Regions from separate parts of the Bradyrhizobium sp. USDA 4452 genome, predicted to be linked through region 2. Evidence: riboswitches for the same ligand, from Rfam matches in the RefSeq annotation. Region 2 holds a riboswitch; each other region holds the start of a gene.

Region 1 (5,057 bases), 2.5 Mb from region 2:
TCCTGATCGATGCCCGCAAGGGCGTGTTGGTTCAGACCCGCCGCCACTCCTTCATTTGTTCGCTGCTTGGCATTCGCCATGTTGTGCTGGCAGTGAACAAGATCGACTTAGTCGCATACAGCAAGGCTGCCTTCGATCGGATCGTCGCCGACTATCTGGCCTTTGCCGCCGGCCTTGGCTTTAGCTCAATTGTCCCGATCCCGATCTCTGCCCGCTACGGTGACAACGTCGTCGACCGGTCCGCCCATACCAAGTGGTATCATGGTCAATGCCTGATGGAGCATTTGGAGAGCGTCGATATCCAGTCCGACACCGCAAGCCAGGCGTTCCGCTTTCCAGTCCAATGGGTGAACCGGCCCGATCCGGATTTTCGCGGCTACGCCGGATCGGTGGCTTCCGGCAGGATCTCGGCAGGCGACGAGATCGTTGTCGCCGCATCCGGACGGACCACCCGCATCAGGCGGATCGTGACCTATGATGGCGACCTTGTCGACGCCGAAGCCGGCGATGCCGTCACCATTACGCTGGAAGACGAGATCGACATTGGCCGTGGCGATCTTCTGACGCGACCAACCGAACGACCCAGCGTCGCCGATCAATTCGCCGCTTATCTGATCTGGATGGACAACGAGTCGCTCGCTCTCGGACGAAATTACATCCTGCGGATTGGCTTGCAGACGGTAACCGGCAGCATTACCGCGATCCGGCATAGGATCGATGTCAACACATGTGAGCACCTGGCTGCCGAGACGCTTTCTCTCAACGAGATCGCGTTCTGCAATATTGCGACTGCACTGCCCACCGCATTCGATCCTTACGACGTCAACCGGAAAACCGGATCATTTATCGTCATTGATCGTTGCACCAATCGCACCGTCGGCGCCGGCATGATTGCGTTTCCGCTGCGGCGGGCCACCAGTGTTTCCTGCCAGGCGCTTTCGGTGGGCAGGAGTGAGCGCGCCGCGCTCAAGGATCAGAAGCCTTGCGTCGTCTGGTTCACCGGTCTGTCTGGCGCGGGAAAGTCGACGATCGCCAACATGGTTGATCAGAAGCTGCTCGCAATGTCGCGGCATGCCATGCTGCTGGATGGTGACGACCTCCGGAACGGATTGAACGCGGACCTGGGCTTCTCGAAGGCTGCGCGGGTGGAAAACATTCGGCGTGCCGGACAGGTTGCCAAGTTGATGCTGGACAGCGGCTTGATCGTGATCTGTTCGTTCATCTCTCCCTACAGGTCCGAACGAGATATGGTTCGCAGTCTGATTGGCAAGGACGAGTTCATCGAAGTCTTTGTCGATACGCCAATCGAGGAATGCGCAAGGCGGGATCCAAAAGGTCTCTACTCAAAGGCAAAAGCCGGTGAGATCAAGAACTTCACGGGCATCGATGCGTCCTACGAAGCGCCGATAACGCCCGAAATTCATCTCAGGACAATGGAGCAGGCGCCAGAGCAAGCAGCGGAAGTCGTCGTCAACGCCGTGATGGAGCGCGCAGTCCTCTGCGACGAGCGGCGATAAACCTGCCGCTTCGTGGTCGCGGATGCTGCTCTCCTGCCTACTGGCCTGCCGAAGGCGACTCGGGTTAGGTGCGAGCATCGATCGGATTCGTCGATGCTAAGGAATTAAGATGGTTGCATCCGCTCGTCGATTGCCCGCTTCCGGTTATGTGCTAGAAGTCGACGGTCAATTGAAAACCGAGTTCGCGACAAGAGACGGCGACTGGGCAGGAGCGCAAGAGCTTAAGAAGCGCCGTCCCATGCTCCAGGTCAAAGTCTATGACGCCATGACGAAGGACAGAGACGAAGTCAGCCTTCCAGTCGCCTAAGTGTCTTCAAGCGTCCTTTTTTCTGCGTGGGGCTAGCGCCGCGCCGAGTTGCTGTGCAGGCAGAGCCGCAGTGTCTTGGAGCCTCGATCTCGTCCGCAACTCCGAGATTGAGAGGCAAAGTTACCTCTTTTTCTTCAGCCACGGCGTCTCACGCTGTTCGCCGGCGACTGCTTGACGCGCCCGTGAGGTCATTTCGCTTTGTCATCGGTAGTGTTCGAAAGGCTCTTCAAGGGGGTTCGGTGGGTTCTGGCAGGACAATGCCGGCGCGGCCCTGCGCAACTGTAAGTGGCGAGACGATGACCCTTTTTTGCCACCGGGATTCGCAATCCCGAGAAGGGGGCAAGAGCGGCGAACCGCAGCCAGCAAACCTGCTAGCAGCCATTGTCATGCGCAATGCGTCGGACGGGGTGCTCTGAGGCACTGGTTGGCTCGTTAGACTTGACTACGGCTCAGATCGAGGTTGCAACGTCAACGCGTCAACGCGTCAACGCGTCAACGCGGCGGCACAATCGCGCGACACGAGCTCACGGCCGGTATGAGCCGCACGAAGCGGTCCAGCACGTCAGCCCAGCAGAGCGGCACGAAACCTGCACCGCGAAGGAGGCGCCAGCCATGAAAAGTAGGAAATGCCACTCAACTCCACTGCCGTTGCGACCAGCGCAATTGTCCACCTCGTGCTGCGAATGGTCATGATCATCGTATGCTGTATCCGTCGGTTCGTCTTCAGTCTGACCGGACCGGACCGGCTTTGATCATGTTCTCATATCTAAAGCTTGCCTTAGACGACGGATCGGCGGCCTCGCGTAGTCGAATCATCTCGCTCTATGCCTTCTTGTTGGCCATCAATTGCTTGGCCTGGACCTGGGCCATGGTAGCGCTGTCCGACAGGCCGACGCTGCTGGCAACAGGCTTGCTGGCCTATGTGCTCGGCCTTCGGCACGCCGTCGATGCCGATCATATCGCGACCATCGACAATGTCGTTCGCAAGCTGATGCAGGATGGCAGGCACCCTCTCGCGGTCGGACTTTTCTTCGCCTTTGGCCATTCCTTGTCGGTTGCAGTGGCGGTCGCCGCGATCGCAGCTGCGGCACTCGCCCTGCAAAGCGGTTTCCAGGAGTTCCGGGCGGTTGGCAGCATCATCGGTACCGGTGCATCAGCCTTCTTCTTGTTGACGATTGCCGCCATCAACCTTGTGATCCTACGCGATGTCTGGCGAAGCTTTCAGCGTGCGCGGCGTGGCGAACGAATTGGAGAGCATGAGTTCGATCTGCTTCTGTCCGGTCGTGGCTTGCTGTCCCGGCTCTTGCGCCCACTGTTTCGCATGGTGACGGCGAGCTGGCAGATGTTCGCGATCGGTCTGTTGTTCGGCCTCGGATTCGATACCGCGACGGAAATCAGCCTTTTCACCGTCGCAGCCGGGCAAGCTTCAGGAGGGCTGGACTTCACTACGGTGATGATATTTCCGGCTCTCTTCGCCGCCGGCATGATGCTCGTCGATACGACCGACAGCGTCTTGATGGTCGGTGCTTATGGCTGGGCTTTCCTCAATCCGATCCGCAAGATCTGGTACAATCTGACGATTACGGCGATCTCAGTCGTCGTGGCGCTGCTGATCGGCGGCATCGAGGCACTCGGCCTGCTCGCCAACAAATTAGCGCTTGAAGGCACCTTCTGGAGCGCGGTGGACGATCTCAACGGCAGCTTGGCCAATTTCGGCTATCTCGTCGTCGGCGTCTTCCTGGTCAGTTGGGCGCTGTCATTTGCGATCTATCGCTGGCAAGGACTCGAAAAGCCGCTCAAGCCGGGGTGAACTCATACAACCAATCATCGCACGTCTTCGGCGTCATTAGCTACGAGCGTCTGACATCGAACAATGTCGGGTTCCATACCACCAGCGCAAAAGCGACTTCGAAATAGCCGATCGCAGGCGTTCAAAACTGCGAATAGTTTACGCTCTGGCCAGGCGCGGTTAGTCCCGGCGCTCCACTGGTTAGCTGTATCAGCATCGCTGGCGGAGTGGCTTGGTTGTGCGACTAGAACCAGAAACCTCCGATATCGAGCTCGAAAGTCGCCAATGAAAGAGCGGCAACATCTCTGAGGAGATCAGTCATCGTCTGGCCTACCGCACATCTGGGCTAGTCGGCTTCTCCGCCTATCGATGTCGTAAAACGTTGGCATCGCTCTTGCTGGTGCACAACAAACTCAGTCGAATGTTTAAGAAGTCGCTCGAGGGGATCGTGCCGCGTAATCAACTGCTTCGTTTTCCGTCGAACGGCTATACATGTCCGGCAAGCGCCTCGATAAACGAAACGTCCGCATCTTCGACGCGTCGAGATATGATCGACGGCTCGCTAATCGTCGCCAGAGGTGACCGGACGTTGGTTCATCAACTCAGGTGTACTGACCAGCTCCTGCGACCGCGGATCGGCCTGCCTACCTCAAGACTGCGGATAGATAGCTATGATTGTTTTATCGACGGCGATCAACGCGGCACACGACCAATGTCGGAATGAGATAATCGAAGACGATCTCGCAGGCACACCGCGGTGGCGCCACCAGTCTGCACTGCAGCGTGCGCACTTTCTTGAAACTGATCGCACGAGGCGTTCGCCTTCGTCATCGAAATCAACGGCTGGGTGAACGCAGGTGCAGAATGAATCGGTGATCAGGCGGCGGGATCTGCTGGCGCTGATCGGCACCATCGCCGGCAGTTCGGCGATGTATCACGCAATGACGAGCCTCGGCTTTGCATCCGAGTCCGCCTACAAGGGACCGCTCAGGCTGGCGGGCGATGTCAAGGGCGCTTCGGTGTTGGTTCTCGGCGCTGGTCTTGCCGGCATGACGGCGGCGCTGGAACTGCGCAAGGCCGGCTACAAGGTCCAGATCCTCGAATTCAACAGCCGTGCCGGCGGTCGCAACTGGTCGATCCGTGGCGGGGACAGCTTTGTCGAGCTCGGCGGTTTTAAGCAGGCCTGCCAGTTCGAGCCGGGGCTCTACCTCAATCCCGGCCCGTGGCGAATTCCCTGTCACCACCGGGCGCTGCTCGATTATTGCCGCAGGCTCAATGTGTCGCTGGAACCTTTCATCCAGCTCAATCATAATGCCTATCTGCACGCGACGCGCGCCTTCGAAGGCAAGCCGCAACGCTTTCGCAGCATCAAGGCGGATTTCCAGGGCGGCGTGGCCGAGCTGCTCGCGAAGGTCAGCCAGCGGGGCAGGCTCGAGGAGTTCGT
Region 2 (5,057 bases):
CAGCAGCGAGCTGATGAGGCTCCTGTCGCCCGACACGAAGCCGCGGCGCTCTAGCGGCAACACGCGATAATGATGGGCGCTCGCCACCGTCCGCGCCCGCGCGATCGCCGCATCGAGGCGCGCGATCTCGGCCTGCGCCCGATCGGGATGCTGCACCACATCGCCCATCGCACGGATCTGGTCCTTCACTTCGTCCAGCGTGCGCGGCACCGTGAATTCGACCAGGTGCAACCCCTGCGCCTTCAAGAGGTCGCGCGTCGCGCGCTTGTCGAACAGGCTGACCACGACGACGTCGGGCTTGAGCAGCAGCACATCCTCGGCCTCGCCGGACAGGCGCGGATAGCTTTTTGCTTTCTCGGCCGCCCAGGATTGCCAGGTATCGCGCGGAAAAGCGGCTGAGGCCGAGGATCTGGTCCGGATCGGCCAGAGACAGCACGAGCTGGTCGCTGCAGACATTCATCGAGACGATGCGCGGTCCGCCAGCGGAGGCGGCAGCGCACGACATCGACCACACCGCGACAACGGCTACGAGGCGCCACATCCGCATCACACGTCCGCCCACGGCACGATGACGGCCTCGCGCTGGAATTCGGCACGATACGCGCTGATCCGGAACACGCTGGCCAGCACGCTCTCCGACAACGCCTCAGCGGGTGCGCCATGTGCCGCGAGCCGCCCCTCCGCCAGCACCAGCACGTGATTAGCAAAGCGCGCGGCGAGCCCGAGATCATGCGTCACCACGATGACCAGCACGCCGGTGTCGGCGACATTGCGCAGCTTCTGCATCACATCGATCTGGTGGCGCGGGTCGAGCGAGGCGGTCGGCTCGTCGGCGAGGATCACCGGCGCCTCCACCGCCAGCACCCGGGCCAGCGCGACGCGGCTGCGCTCGCCGCCGGACAGCTCGGTGACGCGGCGATCGCTGAATGCAGTGACATCGACGGCCTGCATCGCCCGCAGCACCGCCTCGATATCCTTCGGCGACAGCCGCGCCGGATCGGTCGCGCCATGCGGATAGCGGCCGAGCGCCACGATATCGCGCGCCGGCAACGGCCAATGCACCATGTGCCCCTGCGGCAGATAGGCGAAGCGCTTGGCGCGCTCGCGCAGCGGCAGCGAGGCCAGTGTGTCACCGTCGATCTTGATGTCGCCATCGGATGGAATGAGCCCGGCCAGCGCGCGCAGCAGCGTGGTCTTGCCGGCACCGTTCGGGCCGACCAGCGCGACCAGATGGCCCGCTTCCAGCGACAGCGAGACGTCGTGCAGCACCTTGCGGCTACCGAGCGAGGCGTTGAGCGCGGTGGCGGAGAGCAGCGTCATGCCACGCCTCCGCCGAGCGCGCGGCGTTCGCGCATGATCAGATACAGGAAGAACGGCACGCCGATGATCGAGGTCAGCACGCCGACCTTGATGTCCGAAGTCGAGGGGATGATGCGCACCGCGATATCGGCGGCGAGCAGCAGCGCCGAGCCGCTGAGCGCGCTCGGCACCAGCAGCCGCGCCGGATCATGACCGATGACGGGACGCATCAAATGGGGAGCAACGAGACCGATGAAGCCGATCGTGCCTGTCACGGCGACCGCGCCTCCGACACCAAGCGCAACGCCGGTGATGACGAGGAGCCGGAGCCGGGCGACATCGACGCCGAGACTTTGCGCGGCCTCCTCGCCGAGCGTCAGCGTGCGGAAGGCGCTCGCCTGGCTGAGCAGGACGGCGGCGCCCGCGATGATGAAGGGCAGCGCCAGCGCCACGTGCTGGAAGCTGCGGTCCTCCAGCGAGCCGAGCAGCCAGAATGCGATCTCGAGCACCACGAACGGATTGCTCGAGAGGTTCATCACCAGCGCCGTCGCAGCTCCTGCAAAGCTCGAGATCGCGAGCCCCGCCAGGATCAGGATCAACAGCCCGGCATTGCGGCCGGCGATCGCGAGCAGCGCGAACACCGAACCGAACGCCGCGATGATCGCCACCACCGGCAGCGCATAGGACCGGACATCGGCGAGGCCCAGAGCGATCACCAGAACCGCACCGAATGCCGCCGATTGCGGCGCGCCGAACAGCGACGGCGAAGCCAGCGGATTGCGCAGCAGGCCCTGCAGCGCCGCGCCCGATAGCCCGAGAATGCCGCCGATCGCGAACGCCAGGATGGTGCGCGGCAGCCGGATCTCGCGCACGATCACCTGCGCCACGTCGCTGCCGCCGCCGAACAGCGCCTCGATCACCGCAAGCGGCGACACCCGCACCGGCCCGATACCGAGCGAGAGCACGCACAGCAGGACCACCAGCGCGAACAGCGCCGCGGTGGCGCCCCACCGGCGCCGCGCCGCGACCTCGGCCGCCAAGGCAAAATCCTGCACGCTCATTGGATCCATGCTCTTACAGCGATCGCCGTGGCAGGCAAGCGACACCCGACAAAAACCGTGGCCGCGCGGCCATTGTCCGACATTCGCCGGGTTGACTTTGCTGCCCGGCCGAACCCTAGATGAACATGACGGTTCTTTCATGTGATGAAAAGGGAATGCGGTGCGGGGAAACTTCCCCAACGCCGCGGCTGCCCCCGCAACTGTATGCGGTGAATCCTTCGTCAAATGCCACTGGGAAACTCGGTCCTGGGAAGGCGGCGAAGGGTAACGACCCGCGAGCCAGGAGACCTGCCGTCAGCCGTGGTCACACGTGAAGATGCCGGTCGGGGAGTACAGGCATGAGCTTCACCTGATGCGAGAGCGCAACGGTGAGACTGGTTCGCGGTGACGTACCACTGACGTTACCGAGGTCTCGCCTAGATGTTCTCCAACGCTTTCTCCCGGCGCCGCCGCGCGCTTCTGCTCGCACTGGCGATGATCGTACCGACAATCGTTCTCTCGACCGCACGGGCGCAGCAGGCCCCCTCGCCCGATCAGCTGCCGGCCGTCGAAATCACCAAGCCGGGCGACCAGAATGTCACGCGCGCCAAGCCGGCCGCTGATGAAGCACCGGCGCCGCGCCGCCCGGCGCCGGGTACCGTGCAAGGCAACAATGTCGGCAGCGGAGCCGGATCGAACACGACGGCGACGGCCACCGGAACGGGTGGAACGGGTGGCGGCCGCCAGTTCGCCGGCATTGTCGGATCGTCCTCGACCGTGATCACCGCCGACGACATCGCGCATTCGCCGCGACAGTCGCTGCCCGAGATTCTCGCGCAGGTGCCCGGCGTGCAGCTGCAATCGCTCTATGGCGGCCCGAACGGCGCCAAGACCGCGGTCGACCTGCGCGGCTTCGGCGCATTCGCCTCTGACAACACACTGTTCCTGCTCAATGGCCGCCGCCTCAACGACGTCGACAAGGCCGGCTTCGACCTCACGACGATCCCGCTCGATTCGATCGCGCGGATCGAGATCACACGCGGCAACAGCGGCGCGGTGCTGTATGGCGACAACGCGGTCGGCGGCGTGGTCAACATCATCACCAAGACCGGCGCCGGCGGTCCACCGGCCACGATCAGGGCCGAAGGCGGCTTCGGCGCGTTCAACACCCGCATGGCCGCGGTCTCCACGGCGCTCAATGCGGGTCCGTGGTCGACCTCGTTCTACGGCAACGGCATCAAGTCAGACGGCTACCGCGTCAACAACGCGCTCGACCAGCGCAACGCCGTCGGCAACGTCAACTACACGACGTCAGATCTCACCGCCTTCCTCACCGTCACCGGCAGCGACCAGAAGCTCGGCCTGCCCGGCGGACGGCTGGTCGATCCGTCGATCGGCGTCAACGAGCTGCTGACCGATCGCCGCGGCGCGGCGACGCCGTTCGACTATGCCAACCAGCAGACTGCCAGCGTCACGGCCGGTTTCACCAAGACGCTGATCAACGGCGTCGACCTCATCGTCGACGGCGGCTGGCGGCAACGCGAGACGCAGAGCGGCTTCTTCGGCACCGTGCCGACCATCAGCTTCGCCTCGACCTACAATGACGCCGCGCTCGACACCTGGTCGCTCACGCCGCGCCTCAGCGTCAAGACTATGATGCTGGGGATGCCGTCCACGATCCTGACCGGCATCGACTATTACGATTCGACGTTCCGCGAGGCGCGCGGCGCCTATCAAGGCGTCGAGCCCTTCCACGTCTACAATATCGAGCAGCAGAGCGTGGCCGGCTACTGGCAGCATACGCTGGGTCTGCTGCCGACCACCGATTTCTCCTACGGTGCGCGCGTACAAAACACGAGCGTCTCGGCGCGCGACCGCTACGATCCGAACGCGCCGTTTGCCTTCGACACGCAAGCAGCGCCGCTCGACAGCAACGAGACCCAATATGCACTGCATGTCGGCGCCGAGCATCGCTTCACCGACGCCTTCTCGGTATTCGGCCGCGCCGCGCGCGCCTTCCGCACGCCCGATGTCGACGAGCGAGTCGCATCGGGTCCGGCGTTCGACCCGCTGACTTTCGCCCCGATCCCGCAGAATTTTCAGCTCAAGACCCAGACGTCGCAGGACGTCGAGGGCGGCTTCCGCGTCAAGACCAACCTGTTTCAGGTGCAGACCAGCGTCTATCTGATGGATCTCGAGAACGAGATCCATTTCAACCCGGTGCTGTTCTACAACACCAACCTCGACCCCACCCGCCGCTACGGCTCAGAAACCAGCGCCTCGCTCAAGGTCAGCGACAGCGTCACCCTGCGCGGCGGCATGGCAATCACCCGCGCCGTGTTCCGCGAAGGCATCTGGGCCGGCAACGACGTGCCGCTGGTGTCGCGCACCACCGGGAATCTCGGCGTGACCTGGAATATCTGGCAGAACTATCTGGTGTTCGACGCCACGGTGCGGGCCTGGAGCTCGCGCATCATGGACAACGACCAAGCCAATACCCAGAGCCGGATTCCCGGCAACGCCACTGCCGATGTCAAGCTCAGCGGACAGGTTGACCGCTTCTTCTGGTCGGTCAGCGTGAACAACCTGTTCAACGCGCTCTACTACGACTACGCCGTTGCGAGCTCGTTCACGGCCGGCCGCTTTTCGGCCTATCCGCTGCCCGGCCGCACCTACATGGTCAAGGCAGGCGCGACGTTCTAGGGCAATGATTGGCGC
Region 3 (5,057 bases), 2.2 Mb from region 2:
ATGGTGTGTGTTCGCGTCGCGAAAAGGAGAGCGCAGGATGACAAATCCTTCAACTGAGGTTCGAACTGAAATGCGATGCGAGGACCTCGATCCAACGCTCAGCTCGCGATCGCGAGGATCCCAGGCCTGTCATCGTGATGATCGGTCTGCCATTGGCCGAGTTCGCGATTGATGAGAGGAGAGCGTATCGCTCCTTCAGCCGGATAATCCCTCCCCCCATGAGAACGGTCGTCGGCCAATACTGTTTGCGCTATGAGCGTCCTATTGAGCGGAAGATCAGCGTACAATGTCGCAGTTGATTCTGCGGCAGCATCTCACGATGCGCAGGTGATGACCTTCCGGGGAACGAGTTGTCGGATGCCCACATCGCACGGTTTGTGGGAGCTGACGGCACCGGCGCCGCCGTGTGCGGGTTTTCTTGGGACGATCCGCAAGTCGATGTCGTTGTGATCGATCGTGGATGAAATATTCTGTAGCTATTCACCTTGCTGAATTGCAAGCGCAACGTTGGTCGCGTCAAGGCGGGCATGTGGGGCAGGCCCGTTACGCTCTCTTGTACTCTCGAAACTTCCATTGGAGAGCGGTGTTGAATTACTGAACACGGCAAGGGCTTTTGGATCAATCGAGAGGCACGAGATCAACCGCGAGGCCGAATCGTTCGTCATCCTGCCGGAAAAGCATCTACCACCTCCAGTCGCACCAGTTGAACATAGGCGATCCTCGGGGCTCTCTTACGGCGGGCCCCGGCTCGTGCATTTCGCCGAAGCGCGCTCTGATCCGCCTTCTGGCACTAGTCCAGCTGGTGCGGCGAGCTTCCATTGGTATCGCCATTCCTCACAGCGCGCGGGCAGGGGCCCTACAGCATTCCGGCTCCGGTTTGGCAAATTCACACGTCCTGCAAAGTAGAAAGCCATCCGTACCGTTCATGCGGTCGGCGATTTCGCTAAAGATCCGGCCTTCGAACAGATCTTCGTACTCGTCGCGCAAAAGATTCCCAATGACATGACGCCGCTCAAAATCCATGCAGCACAAAGTAACATCGCCGTTTGGAAGAAGGACATTCCGATGTTGCTGTTTCCCATTGCATGTCAGAGTGCCGGCGATCGGCTGCCGCGGGGTGATCATTTTCGGATCTATATGTCCTCGCCTGCTACTCAGCGGCCGCAAGCGTTGCAGCTTTTTGGCGGGGATTACATCGGCTAGATCAGGATGGATTTTACCCAAGATCACAAATTGAATCGAGGGAATGTTTGCCTCAATCAGTCGGCGCATGACATTGATGTAGTTTTTTCCGACGAGGCGGCTGTTCATATAAGTGCCATCGTCGGGAACGTGCACGACGAAAGTCTTGAATCGGAGCATTTGCAGACGTCGAACGTCAGTCCTGTTCATTCCAACAAGGGTCGTGAAGATCCGGACGTCGTGGCCGCGTGCGTAAGCATGCTCAACCATCGTGCTGCAATGCGGATGCAACCAGGGTTCCGAATATCCGGAAAAACTAATGCCAGTAGCTGTCGGTACGCGTGAGAGACATTGCTTGAAATCCTGAACACCCAGATGCTTGGCTTGGGATACGGGCCTTTGGCGATCTGCAAACTTGTCCTGGGAGCAATAAGAACATCTGACGATGCAGCCGGTGGTCGTGGTTATCTCCAATACCCGATGGCCGGGCTCAACCACACGCAACTCTTGTAAGACCCTAGGGTATGCCGTCATGTATCTGGTCCTTTCAGGTGCCGGAGCAGGCAATTGCCGCAGATCGAGCGCAGCTAACGCAGCGTCGCGCCTTGCCTGAAACGATCGCAACCGGAGTTTGGACGTTGGGCCAGATGCCTTGAATGAAGCCCGTGCCTTGCCACGCTGGTTTCGACAACAGGGTACAGGAGGACCCGTACGGCGCTCCTCTCTCTGGGTGTCGATTGCCGCCTACCACCATGTCTGCGCCTAGCATCCTCCTTTCCTCCAGAAACACGTCAGCTCGACAGCTCTTAATGTTGTCGAGGAGAGCCGCAAATCGGGCTCCGGGAGGTGCTCGATCCTGAGGACCACATCATCTCCGTGTCGCCGGACCGGGCAGTCAATCGCCGACATGGGACGGCCCAGAGGCGACATACGTTGTTCCGATCGGGTCCGAAATGCCAAGCTTGTTTGCCAAACAGTCGTGGCTTGCGCCGAATCCTGCAACATGACGTCGGGTACGATTCAAGCGCGTCGGGCGTGATCCAGCACGGCCCTGGAGGCTTTCGCGTGTTGCGAAGAGTGCTCTGGGTCGCGATGAGAGGCGCGAACGATCCGGAAATCCTGATGGACGCGGCCGAGTAGGACCAACCTGACTTCTTTGGGCACCGAACAGTAGGCGAAGCCTTTATCGGCAGATCGCGAGAATGGGCCAGACAATTGGTCCGCTACAAACATGCACCGGGCACGTGCCGAATTGATCAGAAGGGCGGCGACCTAGATGCGCCGCGACCAAATCGATCTGCTATGCGCGCCGAACAGCAGCTATACTGGCTAGAAAGATATTGACCAGGCGATCTCGGTGGGACGGACCTGCTCCTTCATTGTGAGACAAGGCTTGCGCCGACGGTAAATTCACGAAGGGAGCCGGTTTCGTCGCGCTTACAGCGGCTTAGCCGCTGCGAGCTCGATGAGCTTTCGTGTTCTTCAGGGCCCTCAGCCGTTCGAGCAGCGAGATCGCGCGGGGAGCGTCGTGCGTCGAGGAGCTGACTGCGTCGGCTACGTCCATGATAGCTTTCCAGCGCCTTAGACACGATTTCATCTGGATCGTTGACGCTGATAGCTTCGAAGATCTTGAGCTGAAGATCCGCTCATACTCATCGGAACGGAAAAAACGGTCTCAGAGCCTTTGGTAGGATCTACGTTCCAGATCAGCATAGACTGATGAATGGTCGGCCGGATTTCTGGATTGATTTGCCTGAACAGCCACAAGTGGACGTGTATGGATATCGGAACATACCGGTGCTCGGCGCCGGCCGCTCCATTCATGGACTTCGCGGTGTCCTCTTCTGAAGCTTGATGTACCCCAAACGAGACTTGACGAATCTCGGCATGTGACGCCTAGATGTAGATCTGTCATGGTTCTTCCACCCTTTATCTTGTAGGACAGGAAGCTAAGAGGGAACCCGGTGCGCCGAACGGCTACTCCGGGGCTGCCCCCGCAACTGTAGGCGGTGAGCGGTTGTCATCATGGGCCACTGGCGCAGAAACGCGCCGGGAAGGTCGACAGCCGCAGCGACCCGCAAGCCAGGAGACCTGCCGCGACAGAACAAACGTCCTCGGGCGGGGTGCCCCGGTGGAGCGCTTGCACTGAGGGACGTTTGTCTCCCTGCAAGTCGTCCGCGGCCCCGGCTCCAAACATCGCGGGGTTGCCGATGTCGCCGTCTTTTGATTTCGATCAACAGGGGCATCTCGTTACACCATCCAGTGTGCGGGCAGCGCACGCACAGGCAGAGCTTGCCCCGCTTCAGCGGTCTGTTGCGCAGCCTCCATCGCTGGCCCCGCTGCCGCGTCCCCTCGCGCCAGCTCCAAAGCCGTCTGACCTTGCCCTTGATCGATCGCGCGACAGCCTCCTGACATCGTTCGGCAAGCTGACATTGACCGACCGTTATCTGCTCGCGGGCGAAGGCGTCCAGGACATGTTTGCGCGGGTATCGTGCGCGTTTGCGGACGATGTTGCACATGCTCAGCGTCTATATGATGCAATGTCCCGACTGTGGTTCATGCCGGCGACGCCGGTGCTCTCGAATGGCGGCAGCTCGCGTGGTCTACCCATTTCATGCTTCCTCAATTCGGTCTCGGATTCGCTCGAAGGTATTGTCGGCGTCTGGAACGAGAACGTCTGGCTTGCCTCCAACGGCGGCGGCATCGGTACCTACTGGGGGAATGTTCGCTCGATCGGCGAGAAGGTGAAGGGCGGTGTCACCTCGGGCATCATCCCGTTTATCCACGTCATGGACGGCCTGACGCTGGCGATCAGTCAAGGCTCGTTGCGGCGAGGCTCGGCGGCAGTCTATCTCGATGTCCAACATCCCGAGATAGAGGAGTTCCTTGAGATCCGGAAGGCGTCCGGCGACTTCAATCGTAAGAGCCTCAACCTGCATCACGGCATCAACGTTACTGACGAATTTATGCATGCCCTGCGAGCCGGGACAGCGTTCGCGCTTCGCAGTCCAAAGACCAGCGAAATGGTTCGCGAGATCGACGCTCGCCAGCTGTGGCAACGTATCCTTGAGAACCGGCTGCAGACCGGCGAGCCTTATCTCTTGTTCATCGACACCGTGAACCGCGCCCTTCCCAAGCACCAGCGCGACCTCGGCCTCAAGGTCTCAACGTCCAATTTGTGCAGCGAAATTACCCTGCCGACCGGCATCGATCATCGCGACGAGGAGCGCACCGCGGTGTGCTGTCTCTCATCGCTCAATCTCGAGACATGGGACCGGTGGAGCGAGGAGCCGGGCTTCATCGAAGACATCATGCGTTTCCTTGACAACGTGCTCACCCACTTCATCACGGTGGCGCCGGAGGGCATGAGGCGTGCCCGCTATGCTGCCCTACGCGAGCGCTCCGTCGGCCTAGGTGTCATGGGCTTCCACTCGTTCCTTCAGGCCAAGGGCATTCCGATGGAGAGCGTCCTGGCCAAGTCGTTCAATCTGAACATGTTCCGGAAAATCCGGCGTGATGCCGACGCGGCGTCGGTGACGCTCGCTCGCGAGCGCGGCCCTTGCCCGGATGCGCTGGAACGCGGCGTGATGGCGCGATTCAGCCATAAGATCGCAATTGCGCCGACCGCCTCGATCAGCATTATCTGCGGCGGCACGAGCGCTTGCATCGAGCCAGTCCCGGCCAACATTTACACCCATAAGACATTGTCTGGCGCCATCTCGGTGCGCAATCCGCATCTCGCCAGGGTACTCACGGCCAAGGGCGCCAACACCCCGGCGATATGGCAGTCGATCATAGCGCACGAGGGATCGGTCGCTCATCTCGACATCCTCTCGGAGCACGAGAAAGCGATCTTTCGCACCGCTTTCGAGATT

Evidence for each region. A riboswitch is a leader RNA that binds a small molecule or an ion and turns the genes downstream of it on or off. The one in region 2 is predicted to bind cobalamin.
Region 1: it holds a riboswitch for cobalamin, as region 2 does, so the genes downstream of both, ACVISU_RS30125 (HoxN/HupN/NixA family nickel/cobalt transporter) here and ACVISU_RS18885 (TonB-dependent receptor) in region 2, are expected to answer to the same signal.
Region 3: it holds a riboswitch for cobalamin, as region 2 does, so the genes downstream of both, ACVISU_RS28875 (ribonucleoside-diphosphate reductase subunit alpha) here and ACVISU_RS18885 (TonB-dependent receptor) in region 2, are expected to answer to the same signal.

Annotation. Positions count from the first base shown of each region.
Region 1 is NZ_JBSSGK010000001.1:6,430,659-6,435,715, forward strand. Features, by position in the region: gene cysN (sulfate adenylyltransferase subunit CysN) at 1-1,517, shown strand, start outside; gene ACVISU_RS30120 (hypothetical protein) at 1,627-1,824, shown strand; cobalamin riboswitch at 2,016-2,214, shown strand; gene ACVISU_RS30125 (HoxN/HupN/NixA family nickel/cobalt transporter) at 2,525-3,634, shown strand; gene ACVISU_RS30130 (FAD-dependent oxidoreductase) at 4,471-5,057, shown strand, end outside.
Region 2 is NZ_JBSSGK010000001.1:3,908,588-3,913,644, forward strand. Features, by position in the region: partial or broken gene ACVISU_RS18870 (ABC transporter substrate-binding protein) at 1-541, opposite strand, end outside; gene ACVISU_RS18875 (ABC transporter ATP-binding protein) at 547-1,320, opposite strand; gene ACVISU_RS18880 (FecCD family ABC transporter permease) at 1,317-2,360, opposite strand; cobalamin riboswitch at 2,473-2,670, shown strand; gene ACVISU_RS18885 (TonB-dependent receptor) at 2,781-5,042, shown strand.
Region 3 is NZ_JBSSGK010000001.1:6,088,013-6,093,069, forward strand. Features, by position in the region: gene ACVISU_RS28870 (SPASM domain-containing protein) at 835-1,680, opposite strand; cobalamin riboswitch at 3,080-3,295, shown strand; gene ACVISU_RS28875 (ribonucleoside-diphosphate reductase subunit alpha) at 3,393-5,057, shown strand, end outside.